Regions from separate parts of the Salinispora sp. H7-4 genome, predicted to be linked through region 1. Evidence: predicted binding sites of a transcription regulator. Region 1 holds the regulator's gene; the other holds the start of a gene.
What was found. Region 1 encodes HrcA, which represses chaperone genes, less so after heat shock. Its sites were predicted from a motif close to GGTTNGCACNCTCNNNNNGAGNGTGCNAACC; they were not measured.
Positions count from the first base shown of each region.

Region 2: the regulator HrcA is predicted to act here: its motif matches at 1,802-1,832, upstream of groES (co-chaperone GroES).

Region 1 is NZ_JABZED010000022.1:45,358-48,767, forward strand. It holds gene hemW (radical SAM family heme chaperone HemW) at 1-450, shown strand, start outside; gene H0524_RS24775 (DUF4870 domain-containing protein) at 633-1,136, opposite strand; gene hrcA (heat-inducible transcriptional repressor HrcA) at 1,450-2,472, shown strand; gene dnaJ (molecular chaperone DnaJ) at 2,542-3,410, shown strand, end outside.
Region 2 is NZ_JABZED010000003.1:465,851-469,260, forward strand. It holds gene groL (chaperonin GroEL) at 1-1,281, opposite strand, end outside; gene groES (co-chaperone GroES) at 1,354-1,668, opposite strand; gene H0524_RS04070 (methyltransferase domain-containing protein) at 1,976-3,232, shown strand; gene H0524_RS04075 (alpha/beta fold hydrolase) at 3,380-3,410, shown strand, end outside.

The DNA of each region.
Region 1 (3,410 bases):
GCGGCCCTCGACGCCGCCGGGTTCTCCTGGTACGAGGTCTCCAACTGGGCGCGGACACCAGCCGCCCGGTGCCGGCACAACCTCTTGTACTGGACCGGCGGCAACTGGTGGGGCCTCGGCCCGGGGGCACACAGCCACATCGGCGGGGTGCGTTGGTGGAACGTCAAACACCCCACGGCGTACGCGCAACGGCTCGCGGCGGGGGCGTCGCCGGGCTTGGCCCGGGAGGTGTTGACCGCCGACGAGGCGCACCTGGAGGACGTCATGCTGCGGCTCCGGCTCGCCGCGGGCCTGCCGCTGGACGTGTTGGACCCTGTCGGTCGTGCCGGCGCCGATCGGGCCCGGGCAGCGGGTCTGCTGGCCGCGGCGGCGTACGGCGACGGTCGGGCGGTGTTGACCCTGCGCGGTCGCCTGCTCGCGGACGCGGTGGTGCGGGACCTGCTCGGCTGATCGGCGCCGTTCCGGTCCTCGTTGGCCCAGTGCCCACGAACCACCCGTATCCGGTCATCCAGTCAGTTGGGCAGGTCGGATGATCGGGCGGTGCGGGCGTGGACCGCGACGGCGATGGGACCGGGCAACAGCGGAGCCGGCCCGGCCGGAACCCGTTCAGTCGGGATCCGGCCAGTCGGGCTTCACTTGATGAGGCTGGCCGACATCGGGTAGCGGTAATGCCGGCCTTCATTCGCCCGTAGGGCGGCGATGATGCCGAACACGATCTGCATCACCACGACGGCGATGTTCGGCAGGAACAGCAGGCACCAGCCCAGGAACAGCAGGACGAAGGCGATCAAGGACCAGGTGATCTGGAAGTTGAGCGCCGCTTGGGCGTGTGCGCGGACGGTTGGTGACTGGTTGCCGCGGGCCAGGTAGGCGACCAGTGGGGCGACGAACCCGAGCAGACCAAAGCTGATCAGTGCGCCGACGGCGCCGCCGAGGTGCGCGCCGAGGACCCACATCCGGTCCTCGCTGTTTCCGTAACCGCCGGGTGGGCCGTAGCCGCCGCCGGGTGGGCCGTAGCCGCCGCCGGGTGGGTAACCGGCATCGCTGGGTGGATAGCCGCCGGGCGGCGGCAGGGCGCCGGGGGGTGGGTAGCTGCCCGGTGGCGGCAAGCTACCCGGGTCGGATGTCCCGGGCATCGGGGTGGTGGGGTCGTCGGGACCCGGGCCGGGTAGCCGGGCTCTCCGCCGGTAGGAGGGCGAGGTGGTTCCGTCATGGGGTCACCGTAGGCGCAGCGGACAACGAGCCCCAGCGCGGCGTCCCGGCTGTCCAGATGATCATTTTAGGCGGACCGTCGGGTCGGGCGGCAGGCCCAGCCGCATCATTCGATGACGGTACTCGATCTTTGTTGATCATCGCGCTGGCGGGCGTGCCGACGTAGACTGGCACTCGCTAGAGTCGAGTGCCAGGAGGCGCCTCGACGGCCGACGCGTGGTGGGAGGAGGGGGAAGGATGGGTCTCGACGACCGCAAACTCGCGGTGCTGCGCGCGATCGTCGAAGACTACGTCGCCACGCAGGAGCCCGTCGGCAGCAAGATGCTGGTCGAGCGCCACCAACTCGGGGTCTCCCCAGCGACCGTCCGCAACGACATGGCGGTCCTGGAGGAGGAGGGCTACATTCGGCAGCCGCACACCAGCGCCGGCCGGGTGCCCACCGACCGTGGCTACCGGCTCTTCGTGGACCGGCTGTCCCGGGTGAAGCCGCTCACCCCGGCCGAGCGCCGGGCGATCGAGCGTTTCCTGGTCGGCGCGCTTGACCTCGACGACGTGGTGCACCGCACGGTCCGGCTGCTGGCCCAGTTGACCCGGCAGGTCGCCGTCGTGCAGTACCCGTCGCTGGCCCGATCCTCGGTCCGGCACCTGGAGCTGGTGCCGGTCTCCACCACCCGGCTGATGCTTGTCATGATCGCCGATACCGGTCGGGTCGAGCAGCGGCTCGTCGAGCTACCGGGGCCGATTCTCCCTGACGACGTGATCGATCTGCGTCAGCTGGTCAACGAGAAGCTGGTCGGTACCCGGCTCGCCGACACACCGCCACTGGTGCAGGCGTTGGTTGACGAGGTGAGCGGTGAGCTGCGACCGGCCATGATCACCCTCTCCACCGTCCTGCTGGAGACGCTGGTCGAACGGCACGAGGAGCGCATCGCCCTCGCCGGCACCGCCAATCTCACCCGCGGTGGTCTGCTCGACTTCCAGGGGTCGCTGCGCCCCATCCTGGAGGCGCTGGAGGAGGAGGTGGTCCTCCTCAAACTCATTGGGGAGGTCGAGCCGAGCGCGATGCGCGTCCGGATCGGCGACGAGAACGAGATCGACAATCTCCGGGCCACCTCGGTGGTGAGCACCGGCTACGGGCCAGGGGTGACCATCCTGGGGGGTCTCGGAGTGGTCGGGCCGACCCGGATGGACTATCCCAGCACCATCGCCACGGTTCGGGCCGTGGCGCGCTACGTGGGCGACCTGCTCGCCCAGAACTAGGCATTACCGTCCGGCCGGATCGGGCCGGCGGTCGGCGCAAGCGAGACGAACATGAGGACACCGAACGCAGTGGCCAAGGACTACTACGGCATCCTCGGCGTGAGCCGGGAAGCCTCCGACGACGAGATCAAGCGCGCCTACCGCAAGCTCGCGCGCCAGTACCACCCGGACGTTAATCCGGACGTGGCGGCGCAAGAGAAGTTCAAGGACATCAACGCCGCGTACGAGGTCCTCTCCGACGACCGGAAGCGGCAGATCGTTGACCTCGGTGGCGACCCGCTTGCCCCCGGCGGCGGGGGCGGCGGCCCGGGTGGACCCGGCGAGGCCGGCCCGTTCGTCGGCTTCCAGGACATCATGGACGCCTTCTTCGGGGGGGCCGCCGGCGGCGGCGGACGGGGGCCGCGCCCCCGCACCCGACCGGGCTCCGACGCGATCCTGCGCCTCGAGCTGGACCTGCCCGAGACCGCGTTCGGCGTGGAGGCGCCGATCGCGGTCGACACCGCCGTGCTCTGCACCACCTGTTCCGGTGCGGGCACCGCCGCCGGCACCCATCCGGAGACCTGCGAGGCGTGTGGCGGGCGGGGCGAGGTGCAGTCGGTGCAGCGCACCTTCCTCGGGCAGGTGGTTTCGGCCCGGCCGTGTACCGCCTGTCAGGGCCACGGCACCACGATTCCGAACCCCTGCCCCACCTGCGCCGGGGACGGCCGGGTGCGGACCCGGCGTTCGCTGACGGTCAAGATTCCCGCCGGGGTCGAGGACGGGATGCGGATCCGACTGGCCCAGCAGGGCGAGGTGGGCCCCGGCGGTGGCACCGCCGGCGACCTCTATGTGGAGATCCATGAGCGCCCGCACGATGTCTTCTCCCGCAAGGGCGACGACCTGCACTGCCGGGTGGCTGTCCCGATGACGACAGCGGCGCTCGGCACCCGCCTGACCAT
Region 2 (3,410 bases), on a different contig from region 1:
GTCACCGTCGAGCGCCGGCAGGACCTGGGCCAGGGCGGCGCCACCGCCGGGCACCGTGCCCTCCTCGACCGCGGCCTTGGTGGCGGCGATGGCGTCCTCGATGCGGTGCTTGCGCTCCTTCATCTCGACCTCGGTCGCCGCGCCCGCCCGGATCACGGCGACGCCGCCGGAGAGCTTGGCCAGCCGCTCGGCGAGCTTCTCCCGGTCCCACTCGGAGTCCGAAGCCTCGATCTCCTTGCGGATCTGCGCGACCCGGTCGGCGGCGTCGGCGGCCTTGCCGCCGCCGTCAACGATGGTGGTGTTCTCCTTGTCGACCACCACCCGGCGGGCGGTGCCGAGCACCTCCAGCCCGACCTGGTCAAGCTTGTAGCCCAGCTCCGGGGCGACCAGCTCGGCGCCGGTCAGGATCGCCATGTCCTGCAGCATCGCCTTGCGGCGGTCACCGAAGCCGGGAGCCTTCACCGCGCAGACCTTCATGGTCTTACGGAGTGCGTTGACCACCAGCGTGGACAGCGCCTGACCCTCGACGTCCTCGGCGATGATCAACAGCGGCTTGCTCTCCTGGAGGACCTTCTCCAGCAGCGGCAGCAGCTCCTCGATCGCCGAGATCTTCTGCGTGGTGATGAGGATGTACGGGTCCTCCAGGACCGACTCCTGCCCCTCCGTGTCAGTGACGAAGTTGGGCGAGATGAAGCCCTTGTCGAACTGGAGACCCTCGGTCACGTCCAGCTCGGTGGCGAGGGTGGAGCCCTCCTCGACGGTGATGACACCGTCGCGGCCGACCCGCTCCATCGCCTCGGCGATGAGCTCACCGATCGTGGCGTCCTGCGCGGAGACGGTCGCGACGTGCGCGATCGCCGCCTTGTCCGACACCTCGACGGCCTTGCCGAGCAACGCCTCGGAGACCTTGGTGGCCGCCGCGTCGATGCCCCGCTTGAGGCCGGTCGGGTTGGCGCCGGCCGCCACGTTGCGCAGGCCCTCCCGGACCAACGCCTGGGCCAGCACGGTGGCGGTGGTGGTCCCGTCGCCGGCGACGTCGTTGGTCTTGGTCGCCACCTCCTTGACCAGCTGCGCACCGAGGTTCTCGTGCGGGTCGGTGAGCTCGATCTCCTTGGCGATGGTCACGCCATCGTTGGTGATCGTGGGCGCACCAAATTTCTTGTCCAGGACGACGTTGCGCCCGCGGGGGCCGAGGGTGACCTTGACCGCATCCGCGAGGGCGTTGACACCGTGCTCCAGCTGGTGCCGAGCGTCGTCCGAGAAGCTCAGGATCTTCGCCATGAATGTCCCTTCAAAGCGTCGTCGCCCCGGCCCGGCGAGCCGGACCGGGGCGACCACACTGCTCTCGGTTACCTACTTCTCGATGACCGCGAGGACGTCGCGGGCGGAGAGCACCAGGTACTCCTCGCCGGCGTACTTGACCTCGGTGCCGCCGTACTTCGAGTAGAGGACGGTGTCGCCGACCTTGACGTCGATCGGCACGCGGTTGCCCTTGTCGTCGATCCGGCCCGGGCCGACAGCGAGGACGGTGCCCTCCTGCGGCTTCTCCTTGGCGGTGTCGGGAATCACGATGCCCGACGCCGTGGTGGTCTCAGCCTCATTCGCCTGGACCACGATGCGGTCCTCAAGCGGCTTGATCGCAACCTTGGTCGCGGTAGTCACGGGCATACCCTCCTGGGGTACTTGGTTTCGTTACCGACCGGCAAACCGGCCAGCTCAATCTGCCACATGCCACCGGGCGGGGCCGTCGTCGCGGGTGCCGGTCCGCCTGGCGTTAACCTGCCGGGCACCAGGGCCCGGAGGTTGGCACCCTCACCTCGAGAGTGCTAATCGCAGGTTATTCCTCGGCTAGCACTCCGTCAAGGAGAGTGCCAACAACCGCCCCAGCGCGTCGCGGTACGACGTGAGGTGGGCCGGCGCACGCCCGGCAACACCCCGGCTCCGGCCCCCGCGGACCAGCCGGAAGAATGACGGGGTGGACCTGGGACAGCTGGCACGGCTGCGTACCCCCGCGGGGTCGGCAGCGCTGACGGCGGCCACCGAGCTGGCCGGGGGTGATCCGCTGGCCGCGGCGACGGCGCTCCGCTCCGCCGGGTTCCCGGCCGACCTGGCCGCGGCGGCGCTGACCCAGGCCGAGCTGCGCCGGCGTGCGGTGGGCAAGTTCGGTCCGGTGGCGGCCGACATGTTCTTCACCCGAGCCGGTCTGGAGCAGGCCACCCGCCAGGTGGTGGCGCGGCGACGCGCCGAACGGCTGCGCACCAGCGGCGTCCGCGCCCTGGCCGACCTCGGCTGCGGAATCGGCGCGGACGCGCTCGCCGCCGCCCGGGCCGGGATCCGGGTGTTCGGGGTGGAGGCCGACCCACTCACCGCCGCGACCGCCACCGCGAACGCCGAGGCGACCGGATTCGCCGAACGCTTCACCGTCGAACGCCGGGACGCAACCACCTTCGATCTGCACCGGGTGGACGGGGTCTTCTGTGACCCCGCCCGCCGGGCCTCCGGTCGACGGATCTTCGACCCGAACGCCTACTCCCCGCCGTGGGACTTCGTACTCTCGCTGGCCGAACGGGTGCCGCGGACGGTCGTCAAGGTGGCACCCGGCCTGGACCACGCACTGATCCCACCCGGCGCGGAGGCGGAGTGGGTCAGCGTCAACGGCGACCTGGTCGAGGCCGCCCTGTGGTGCGGCGAGCTGGCGACGGCGACCCGCCGGGCGACCGTGCTGCGGGAAGAGCCGCCGACCGAACCCGTCGGCCGGGTCGGACCCGCCACGCAGCACACGAGGGCGCACGAGCTGACCAGCTCCCGCGTCACCGAGGCCCCGGTCGGGCCGGTCCGCCGCTACGTTTACGACCCGGACCCGGCGGTGATCCGCGCACACCTCGTCGCCGAGCTGGCCGGCGCCCTCGACGCCACGCTCGCCGACCCGACGATCGCCTACCTGTACGCCGACACTCCCACCCCAACCCCCTTCGCCCGCTGCCTGGAGATCACCGACGTACTGCCGTTCTCGCTGAAGCGGCTCCGTGCCCTGCTGCGCGAGCGGCGGGTCGGCCGGGTGGAGATCCGCAAGCGGGGTTCGGCTCTCGAGCCGGAGCAGCTCCGCCGCGATCTGCGGTTGACCGGCGACCAGCCGGCCAGCCTCGTGCTGACCCGGGTGGACGGCGCCCCCACGGTGCTGATCTGCCGTCCCGGCCCCGGCTGGATCGGCGCCAGGCGCGGCCGCTACTGATACCTGTTGACGTGGGCGAAAACAGCATCAAGATCAGCCCGAATCAGAAGCACGCCGACAGCACGACGCACATAAGATTCACGTATGGAACTACCCAATTTAGATAGAAGGAAGCTGCTCGGACTCGGCGCCGGATCGGCGACCACAATGGCCCTCGGCACCAGCGCACACGCTGCAC